DNA from 2 places in the Sorangium sp. So ce128 genome. Region 1 is predicted to be linked to the other one. Evidence: riboswitches for the same ligand, from Rfam matches in the RefSeq annotation. Region 1 holds a riboswitch; the other holds the start of a gene.
What was found. A riboswitch is a leader RNA that binds a small molecule or an ion and turns the genes downstream of it on or off. The one in region 1 is predicted to bind cobalamin.
Positions count from the first base shown of each region.

Region 2: another riboswitch for cobalamin. It lies ahead of WME82_RS21430 (TonB-dependent receptor domain-containing protein); the one in region 1 lies ahead of WME82_RS01265 (energy-coupling factor ABC transporter permease).

Region 1 covers NZ_CP150313.1:318,947-324,054, forward strand. Annotated here, with positions in the region: gene WME82_RS01245 (CbiX/SirB N-terminal domain-containing protein) at 1-122, opposite strand, end outside; gene WME82_RS01250 (energy-coupling factor ABC transporter ATP-binding protein) at 98-919, opposite strand; gene WME82_RS01255 (CbiQ family ECF transporter T component) at 916-1,665, opposite strand; gene WME82_RS01260 (hypothetical protein) at 1,655-1,996, opposite strand; gene WME82_RS01265 (energy-coupling factor ABC transporter permease) at 1,993-2,706, opposite strand; cobalamin riboswitch at 2,805-3,012, opposite strand; gene WME82_RS01270 (enoyl-CoA hydratase/isomerase family protein) at 3,919-4,746, opposite strand.
Region 2 covers NZ_CP150313.1:5,613,865-5,618,972, reverse strand. Annotated here, with positions in the region: gene WME82_RS21440 ((2,3-dihydroxybenzoyl)adenylate synthase) at 1-885, opposite strand, end outside; gene dhbC (isochorismate synthase DhbC) at 882-2,144, opposite strand; cobalamin riboswitch at 2,387-2,613, shown strand; gene WME82_RS21430 (TonB-dependent receptor domain-containing protein) at 2,773-4,851, shown strand; gene WME82_RS21425 (YncE family protein) at 4,845-5,108, shown strand, end outside.

The DNA of each region.
Region 1 (5,108 bases):
CCGTGCTGCACGGCGATCTCGGGCCGCGCCGCGGCGTAATCGGCCACGATCGCCTCGAACTCGGCGTTCGACGCGGCGTCGCGGCTGCCGTGGCCGATCAGCAGGAGACCGTCGTCATGCACGCGAGCGCCTCCTCCAGGGTGAGCGGGAGGCCCGCGCCGCCCCGCGGCGGCGCAGGGCTCATCCGGGTCCAGAGCTCGGCGACCCACGGCCGCCGCACCCGCGCCCGCGCGAGGAGCTCCCCCCGCGCGAACACCTCCCGCGGCGGCCCGTCCGCGAGGACCTGACCGTCGCCGAGCAAGACCGCGCGCGAGGCGAAGAGCGGCACGAGATCCACCGCGTGTGTCGCGGTGACCAGCGTGGTCCCCTGCTGCTCGGAGAGCGCGCGCAGCGTCTGGCACAGGGCGAGCTCGCCCTCCGGGTCGAGCCCCGCGGTCGGCTCGTCGAGCAGCAGCACCCGCGGCCGCATCGCCAGCATCCCGGCGATGCACGCGCGCTTGCGCTCGCCGAAGCTCAGCGCCTCGATGGCCCGATCGGCGAGGTGGGCGATCTGCACGGCGGCGAGCGCCGCCTCGGCGCGGCGGCGCGCCTCGGGCGCGGGCAGGCCGAGGTTTCGCGGGCCGAACAGGACGTCGTCGAGGAGCGTCGCGCCGAGCAGCTGGTCGTCCGGGTCCTGGAGCACGAGCGCGGCGCCCGCGGCGACGGCGTCCGAGGGCGAGGCCACGCGGCGGCCCGCGATCTCGACGCCGCCGCCGGGCGCCGGGAGGAGCCCGACGAGCGTCCGGAGCAGCGCGGTCTTGCCGGCGCCGTTGCCGCCGAGCACCGCGACGGACTCGCCCTCGGCGACGTCGAGGCGCACGTCGCGCAGCACGGGCTCGCCGCGCCGGTAGCCGAGCCGGGGGGCGCGCAGCGCGATCATCCGGCCTCTCCCGCGGCGACGCTGAGCCCGAGGGTCGCGAGGGCGGCGGCGGCGAACGCGACGTTCGCGGCGGGCGCGCTCGTCCTTCGGTCGGCGACGGGGAGCTTCCCCTGGTAGCCGCGGAGCTGCATCGCGAGCGCGGCGCTCTCGGAGCGCTCCAGCGTCCGGAGCGCCACGACGCCCGCGACGGCGCCGGCCGAGCGCGCCGCAGCGCCGAGGCGCGTGAACCCACCGCGGAGCGCGGCGGCGCTCCACGCGCTGTCGGCCGCGCGCTGGAGCACGCCGGCGAAGCGCCGCGTCAGCGCGAGCAGCTCGACGAGGGCCGCGGGGACGCCGAGCCCGGCGAGCGCCGCCTCGATCTCGGCGGGCGCGGCGGCGCCGGCGAGCCACCGGAGCACCGCGGCCGCCGCGAGGACGCGCGCGCCGATGGCCACGGCGCGGCGGGCCCCCTCGGCCGTGATCGCGTCGGCCGGGAACGGCGCGCCGGGGAGGAGCGGCGCCCCCGGCGTGAGCGCGAGCGCGAGCGCCGCCGCGACCGCTCCGATCCACGCGGCGGGCGCGGCGGCGCGGAGGACGGCGCGCGCCGGCGTGCCCTGGAGGCGGAGGGCCGCGCACGCGAGGAGGAGCAGCGCGGCCGGCGTGACGGGCGAGCGCGCGCCCGCGGCGACGCAGCACGCCGCCACGGCGGCCCCGAGGCGGAGCCGGGCGTCCACGTCGCGGAGCCGCGCGGGCGGGTCAGTCCGCACGGAGGCCTTCGCCGACGGCCTTGCCCGCGGGCGCGCCCGCGCGCTCGACGAAGAGCACGCGCGAGAAATAGCCGAGGGCGAAGCCGGCGAGGAGCCCGGCCCAGAGGAACGCGAACAGCAGGAGGTCGCCCTCGAGGCCCGCGAACAGCGGCCCCGTGTCGTGGCGCCCTGCGTCCTCGGCGACGCGGCGCACCACGGCCTCGTCGACGCCGTCCCAGGACGCGTTGCCGCAGGCGGCGAGCCAGAATGAACCGGCGAGCTGGAGCGCTGCCGCGCACGCGCGCCGCGCGGGCGGCGCTGACAGCGGGCGCTGTCCGAGCCGCCGCGTCACGACACCCCCGGGGCGAGCCGGACGACCTGGAGTCGGTCCAGGATGTCGGGCCGCCGGGCGCGCAGGAAGGCGAGCGCCCCCGCGGTCATGACGCCCTCGAGCAGGCCGAGCGGGAGCTGGGTGGGGACGAAGGCGAGGGCGACGCCCGTGAACATGGACGTCACCGAGCCCTCGCCCGAGAGCCCGAGCGCGAGCGCGAGCGCCGTGGTGGCGTAGGTTGCCCAGTCCGACGTCACGCCCGCGAGGAAGCCCGCGACCCAGAGGTTCGCGCCGCAGCGCCGCGCGACATGGAAGGCGAAATATCCGGTGAAGGCGCCCGCGATGCCCATCGACGCGACGTCGGCGCCGAGCGTGGTGAGGCCGCCATGCGCGAGGAAGAGGGCCTGAATAAGGAGCGCCACCACGGTGACGAGGACGGTCATCCAGGGGCCGATGAGCACCGCCGCGAGCCCTGTGCCGCACGGGTGGGAGCAGGTCCCGGCGGTCGGCACCGGCACGGGCATGCACGAGATCGCGAAGACGGCGGCCGCGATGAGGCCGACGAACGGCTTGTAGAAGGCGTCCTGCTCGGTGCGGCGCCGGAGCAGGTGGAGGGCGATCGCGACGAAGGGCAGGGCGAGCGCGTTCCAGAAGGCGCACCAGCCGAGCGGCAGGACGCCTTCCGCGAGGTGCATCGCGGCCGCGGGCCGGGGCGCGAGGAGCGTCCCCAGGGACACGGCGGCGATCGACAATGCGCGGCCGTGAAGACCGATTTCGGCGCTCCGGGTGAAGTCCGCACCCGAACGCCACGAAGACGTGCGCAAGCTGCACCTCGTGGGAGGCTCGGGTAGGTCTCCCGGCTCATGGGTTCAGGGAGCTGATCGAGCTCCCAGCGCTGCGTCCACCTTCCCAGGCCTCTTCCAATGGGGCCCAGTGGTCTTCGGAGGCAGCTCCCCACTCACGGTGGCGGGACCGCGCCGGTTTTGCACCGGCTTCCCTGTTATGCCCCGGAGGGCACCCGAGGAATGGATTGTCAGGCCGGTGCTCGGTAATCCCGTTTCGTGCCCGGCGTCAAGGACGTCGCGCCCCGATCGTGGAGGAGGGTGCTCGGCGGTGATGCCTGCGCTGGTGGACACCCCGCCCTCGGGGGCGCTGCCGAGGCGCACGAGGCCATCGCTGCCGAGGCGCGTCGCGCGCCCGTCGGCGCCCCCCCCATCGAGCGGCCATGGGCGCCGACGAGCGATCGAGGCCCTGTCGTGCGGTGGCCCGAGGCCGAGAAATTGACCCAGACGCATCACGCGAAGAGTCGTCGAGCACACGTCTTGAATTATGTCCACCTTAGATAAAACCTGTTTACTTTGTCGCCGCGCGGTCGCAGCCCCCGTCTCGGTCTGGGCCCGCACGAGGGCCTCTCGTGCGCTTGAATACAGGAGCCGGCGCGTTCCTTCCGCAGTGTGCTTTGTTCGTCCTGGCTCTTTACTCGGGAGCAGGTGTCCGGTGTACGGCCTGCTGCCTCGTGGCCTCTCTTATTGAAGAGATGAGGGATTTCGTGTTCGCTCGTCTCGGAATGCGAGACGAACGCTGCGCTGGGCGCTGTCTCTGGTGGAGGGGTATGCCCGGCTCGAACGTGAATCCCCGCAGATCGGGTGTGTGTGGGTCGCGCGCCCGCCTGGCTGCCTTCGCGCCCGGAGCGCTCTGCTCGCTCGGCGTGCACGCGTTGCACTTTGTTATCGACAATGCGCCTGCGGATGCCACAATCTGACTACCGCATGCGCACCGGCGCGGACCCCCCAGCCCGGAGCGCATGCGGTCTTTCTTCTGCACCGTGGCGGACGTTCAAGACTCCGGCGCGGTTTCCCTGCCGCGGTCATTCTGGGCCCCCCTCCAGCGTGATGCGCGGTATTTTTTTGCCCTCGAGCGCGCGGTTCGCGTCTTCCGAGGTGTCACTTTCCGGTGAACGTGGCCTGCGATTTCGCCAGGAACGCTTTCATTCCGAGCTGTTGATCTTCGCTGCCGAAGAGCGCCGCGAATGCCTGGGCTTCCAGCTCGTTGGCGGCGGCGAGGTCGAGGCTCTCGCCGCGCAGGAGGACGCGCTTGGCGGCGGCGACGGCGAGCGGGCCGCGCGAGGCGATCTTGAGGGCGGTCTCGCGGGCGCGTGCGAGGAGCTCGGTCGCCGGGAAGACGGCGTTGACGAGCCCGATCGACAGCGCCTGCTGGGCGGTGATCATGTCACCTGAATAGACGAGCTCGCGCGCGCGTCCGGGCCCGACCCGTCGCAGCAGCCGCTGGGTCCCGCCGAACCCCGGGATGACGCCCAGGTTCACCTCGGGCTGGCCGAGTTTGGCGCCTTCGGCGGCGTAGATGAAGTCGCAGGCGAGGGCGAGCTCGCAGCCGCCGCCCAGCGCGAAGCCGTTGACGGCGGCGATCACGGGGAAGGGGGCAGTCTCGATGAGCTCGGCGAGCCGGTGGCCTGCGTCGGCGAACCGCTTCGCGGCGATGCTGTTCATGGTCGCCATCTCCGCGATGTCGGCGCCGGCGACGAACGCCTTGCCGGCGCCGGTCAGCACCGCCGCGCGGACCTCGTTGCCCTCGGCGGGCGCGAGGAGGTCGCGGAAGGCCGCGGTGAGCTCGCCGAGGACGGCGGGGTTCAGGGCGTTGAGTTTGTCGGGCCGCTGGATGGTCACGGTGGCGACGTGATCCGCGCGCTCGACGGCGACGAACTGGAGCGTACCGCGAGCAGGGGCCCCCGGCTGCTGTTCTTGAGCGGTCATGGAGCGTGGTTAGCAGCGCCCCGCGCCGGGGGGAAGCGCCTGCCGTGGGCCAGGGAAGGCGTCATTCCGTGTCCTCCCGATCCCGCTGTGTCGAGGCCGTTGCCGAGCCGACGAGCGAGCGATTTCCAAGCGAGCGATTTCCAGGCGAGCGATTTCCAGGCGAGCGATTTCCAGGCGAGCGATTTCCGGAGGAGTCGCGCGCCTGTTCCGGGACACGGCCCTTCGCTCGATCCGAACTCACCGCTTGAGTGCGGGTGTGCGCGACATGACGGTCCTGCCGCGAGCCCGCGTGCAATCGTGGGCAGTCGGGCAGACCGCCCGTCCTCCGAGCCGCACACCCGTGTTCGCCTCGCGCGGCTACC
Region 2 (5,108 bases), 5.3 Mb from region 1:
GAGCGCGGTCATCGTGACCCGCTCCCGCTCGATCCACGGGAACGCCTCGTCCGGGCTGGGCCGGCGGCAGAGCACCACGCGGCCGCCGGCGTGGAGCACGCCCAGGCTCCCGGGTGAGCTGAGCGTGAAGTTGTGCGCGACGGGGAGGACGGCGAGGTAAACGCTGCCCTCGTCGAGCCCGCAGATCTCCGCGCTGGCCCGCACGCTGTAGAGGTAGTCGTCGTGCGTCCGCGGGATGAGCTTCGGTACGCCGGTGCTCCCGCCGGACAGCTGGAAGAAGGCGACGTCCCCCGCGGCGGGCTCCGGGAGCTCGACGGGCTCCCGGTCCAGGCCGGAGAGCGCGGTGTGCTCGCCCGGATCGCCGGCCACGAGCACGTGCCGCAAGGTCCTGACGTCGCGCCGGATCTGGCTCGCCAGCGCGCGGTAATCGAACCCGCCGTCCCGGTCGGCGATGACGTACGCGACCGCCTCGGTGTGCTCGCAGAAAACCGCGATCTCGGCGCGCCGGTGCGCGGGCAGGGCCAGCACGGGGAGCGCCCCGAGCCGGAACAGCGCGAAGCACACCTCGAAGAACTCCGCGATGTTCGGGAGCTGGACGACGACGCGATCCCCCGGCCGGAGCCCGAGGTGCAGCAGGCCCGCGGCGAGGCGATCGGCGCGCCGATCGAGCTCACCGTAGCTCAGCCGGCGATCGCCGCTGACGAGCGCGATCCGATCCGGGTGCCGCGCGGCCCGCTCGCGGAGCAGGCGCCCGAAGGTCTCGCCGCGCCAGTAGCCGGCGCGCCGGTAGAGATCGGCCATCTCGGCCGGCCACGGAGTCCAGCCGTCGAGCGCCTGCGGCCGCGCCTGCGCGGGCGCCTGCCGGCTCTCCTCCGGAGCGCTCATGCCATCTCCGGCGCCTGGTTGAGGCCGAGCGCGTTCAGCATGGTCCCGAGCTTGGCGGTGGTCTCGGCGAGCTCGTGCTCGCCGTTCGAACCGATGACGATCCCGGCCCCGGCATAGAGGCGGAGCGCCCGGCCGGCGACGTCGGCGCAGCGGATGACGACCGCCCACTCGCCGTCGCCGCTCGCGTCGGACCAGCCCACGAGCCCCGTGAAGAACCCGCGATCGAACCGCTCGATCGCCTCGATGGCGTCGCGGGCGCGGTCCGTGGGGTATCCGCACACCGCGGGGGTCGGGTGCAGCGCGGTGGCCAGCTTCATCGAGGAGATCGAGAGATCGCGCAGCTCCCCCGTGAGCCGGCTCGACAGGTGCCACAGCGTCGGGGTCTGCGTGAGCGAAGGCTCGTCGGGGACGCTCAGGCGCCGGCAGAACGGCCGGAGCGCGGCGGCGACGGCGTCGACGACGATCGCGTGCTCGTGCCGGTCTTTCTCGGACGCGAGCAGGGCGATCGCCCGCCGGCGGTCCTCGTCGGGGTCCGGGCTGCGGACCGCGGAGCCGGCGAGCGGATTGGCGATCACCCGGAGCCCGGAGCGGGACAGGAGCAGCTCCGGGCTCGCGCCGATGAGCGTCCGCGCGCGCGAGGTCGGGACGCCGCGCTCCGCGCTGGAGAGCCCCGCGGTCGGATCCGAGAGGTTGGCGGCGAAGGTGTAGCCGTTCCGGTTCTGCTGCGAGAGGCGCTGGAGGACGAGGCGGAGATCGACAGGCTCTCGCAGGACCATCTCCAGCATCCTGGAGAGGACCACCTTGCTCAGCGCCTCGGACCGCATCAGGCCCACTGCCGTCTCGACGCCGCGCACGTAGTCGCGGGGCTCGGGGACCTGGCGCAGCTCCTGGATGGTGATCGGCAGGTGCGACCGCGGCGATTCCGACGTGTGGTTGAGCGGGCCCGCGCTCTGGATCGCCCTCGGCACGATGAGGTGCGCCGGCGACGTGCTGTTGAACGGCACCGCGCCGACCACCATGGGGAGGCCCTGGCCGGCCCTCGACGCCGCCGCGAGCACCCTCGTGACGCGGTCCGCGAGGCGGTCGCCCTGATCCGCGCCGTTCGGCTCGAGGATCATGTCGTGTACGCCCTGCGCGAGGAGCGTGCGTGTCGGCGACGCGAAGAAGAACGCCGACTCAGGGGTGTATTGCTTCAACAGCTGCCCTGCGTTCACCGCGGGCAGCCCGACAGAGGCCGGTATCGAGATGGAACTCGTCACATTCAGCTCCGATGGGCGTCGAGAGCCACGTGGGCTCGGATCATCGGGCGCTGGACGTCAGGTCTCGGGCCGCTCGTTTCTGATAACTGATAAAGAAAATCAGTTTCAAGTAACTCATGGCACGCGCGTGCAAGACTGTCAAGGGACTCCCGGTTCTGTCTCGGGTGTGCGTCGCCGGTGGGCCGGTGGACGGGGCGCTCCGGGCCTTCGCTTCTGCGTTGACATCCTGCGTGACGGGTGCGACGAGTCGCCCCGCCATCGGTGCTCGTCCGGCCATCCCCTGGCGAGCTGAAAAGGGAACCCGGTGAGAATCCGGGACTGCCCCCGCAGCGGTGAACGGGAACGACCATCACCAAGAAGCACTGGGCATGCACCAGAGCAGCCTGGGAAGCGGTGATGTGTAGGAGAGCGACCGGCGACGGCCGCATCGCCCGTGAGTCCGAAGACCTGCCGAAGGTGCGCGCGCCGGTGCTCTGGCGCGCGCTGACCTGAGCCTTCGAGGGGAAGGCGCGCAGGCTCTGGACCACCACGCTCGCGCGCGGTGCCGTGGCCCGTCACGCAGCCCCCTCGCTTCGGCTCTCAGCTCACCCGGAGCAGCGCTGGGTCGACGCGGGCAGGCGGCGCGTGAATGGTTGATTCCTCGGATCGTCGGTCGCGGCGGCGCCGGAGCGCCGGCGTGGCGTGCTGGCTCTCGCTCGCCGCCTGCAGCGCCGTGGCGGCCCTGCCGGCCGCCCGCGCCGACGATCCGCGCAGGCCGGAGGCCGAGCAGGAGGGCGGTCGCGCTGCCGCTCCACCGGGGACAGACCCGCTGGAGGTGCGCGTCGAGGGGGATCGCATGCGCGCGCCCGCGCCGCCCAAGGACAGGTCCGTCGCGGGGTCGGTGCTGGGCCGCGAGCGCCTCACCGGCGCGGGGCTCGGAGCAGCGGACGTGCTCCGCACGCAGCCGGGCGTCCTCATCATCGAGTCGGGCGGCTTCGGCGGGCCGGCGACCGCGGCCCTCCGGGGAGCGACCGCCACGCAGACGCCGGTGTACCTCGCCGGCGTCCGCCTGAACGACGACGTCGTGGGGACGGCGGATCTCTCCCTCGTGCCCCTCTGGCTCATCGAGCGCATCGAGATCTACCGCGGCCACGCGCCCATCGAGGCCGACCGCCTCGGCCCCGGCGGCGCGATCTTCTTCGAGCCGCGGCGGCCTTCCCGGACGACGGCCGGCGCGGGCGCCATGGCGGGCTCGCTCGGCGCGCGGCGCGGGTGGGCGTTCGCCGGCGCCAGCGCGGGCCCGGTGAGCGCGATCGTCGGGGTGAGCGCGGAGGCCGCGGAGAACCGCTACGCGTTCGTCAACGATGGCGGGACGCTCTTCGACGAGAGCGACGACACCCTGGAACGCCGGCAGAACGCCGACGTGCGCACGATCGACGCCTGGGCGCTCGCGCGCGTCGAGCTCGGGGGCGGCGCGATCGTCGACGTGATCGCGAACGGCACCGGCCGCGAGCAGGGCGTGCCGAGGCTCGCGCTCCTGCCGTCCCGCGAGGCGCGGGGGGAGTCGCGGCGCGCGCTGACGTCCGTCGCGGCGCGGGTGCCGTTCGGCGGAGAGGCGCAGCACACGCTCGAGGCGCGCACCTCGTTCATCGAGGCGCGGTCGGAGGTCCATGATCCCCTCTTCGAGCTCGCGCTGCTCACGCCGGAGCTCCGCCTCGCCGGCCGCCGCCTGGAGCAGACGCTCGGGGCGACGCTCTCCTTCGCCGACCGGCTCCGGGTGCGGCCCGTGCTCTCGGTCGCGCGCGAGGGCATCTCGCGCGCGCCGGACGACGTACCGCTCGCGCGGGCGCGGCGCTCGTTCGCGCGCGGCGCCGTCAGCGCGGAGGCGCGCCTCGGCGAGGGGCTCGCGCTGCACGCCCTCGCGAGCGGGGAGTGCCACGCCACCGGGGCGGACCGCGAGCGCCCTTGCGACGTGCTCGTCCCGACCGGGCGGGTCGGCGTGGAGGCGGGGAGCGACCGGCTCCGGCTCCTCGCGACCGTGGGCCGCTACGTCCGCGTCCCGACGCTCGGCGAGGTGTACGGCGTCTCCGGCGTCGTCCACGGCAACGCGGAGCTCGCGCCGGAGTCGGGCGCCACGATCGAGGCCGGGATCCGGGCGCAGACGGGGCGCGGCGCCGTGCTGCGCGGCGCCTTCATCGACGTGTTCGCGTTCGGGAGCGCGGTCTCCGGGCTCGTCGCGTACGAGCGCTCCGGCCAGGGCTACGTGAACCCGTACAACGTCGGCCGCGCCCGCGTCGTGGGCGCGGAGCTCTTGGCCGGGGTCGAGGTGACCCGGTTCCTCCGCGCCGAGATCGCGGCGACGCTGCTCGATCCGCGGGACACGACGCCGGGGCGGACGACGAGGAACGACCTCCTCCCGTTCCGCTCGCGCCTCGTCGTCGCGCCGCGCCTGCACGCCGAGTGGAAGCGCCCGGGCGGCGCCGTGTTCTCGGGCGCGTCGGGCGAGATCCGGGCCGTGTACCAGTCGAGCCGGTACGCCGATCCCGCCGGGCTCGGCGTGATCGCGGAGCAAGCGACCCTCGACCTCGACGCGGAGGCGAGGTGGCTCGGCGGGCACCTCGCGGTGAGAGGCCGCGTCGCGGACCTCCTGGACGCGCGGCGTACGGATGTCGTCGGGTTTCCGCTCCCGGGACGGAGCGTGTTTTTCACACTGGAGTCAACATGGTGAAGATCAGACTGTTTGCGTTCGCGATCTCGATTCCGATCCTCGGGTGCAACGTGGATTCGCCGCCGCCGTCGACGGGCGGCGTCCACGGCGGCGGCGACGGCGACGCGTGTGAGAGCGGCGTCGTCATCGTGACGAGCGACTACCAGTCGACGAACATCGCTGTGTCGGCGCTCGACGGGACCACCCTGTCGCCCTCCTTCGTGTCGAGCGGCGCGGCGAAGCCGGGGCTCAGCCTCGCGCTGTCCGGCGACGTCGAT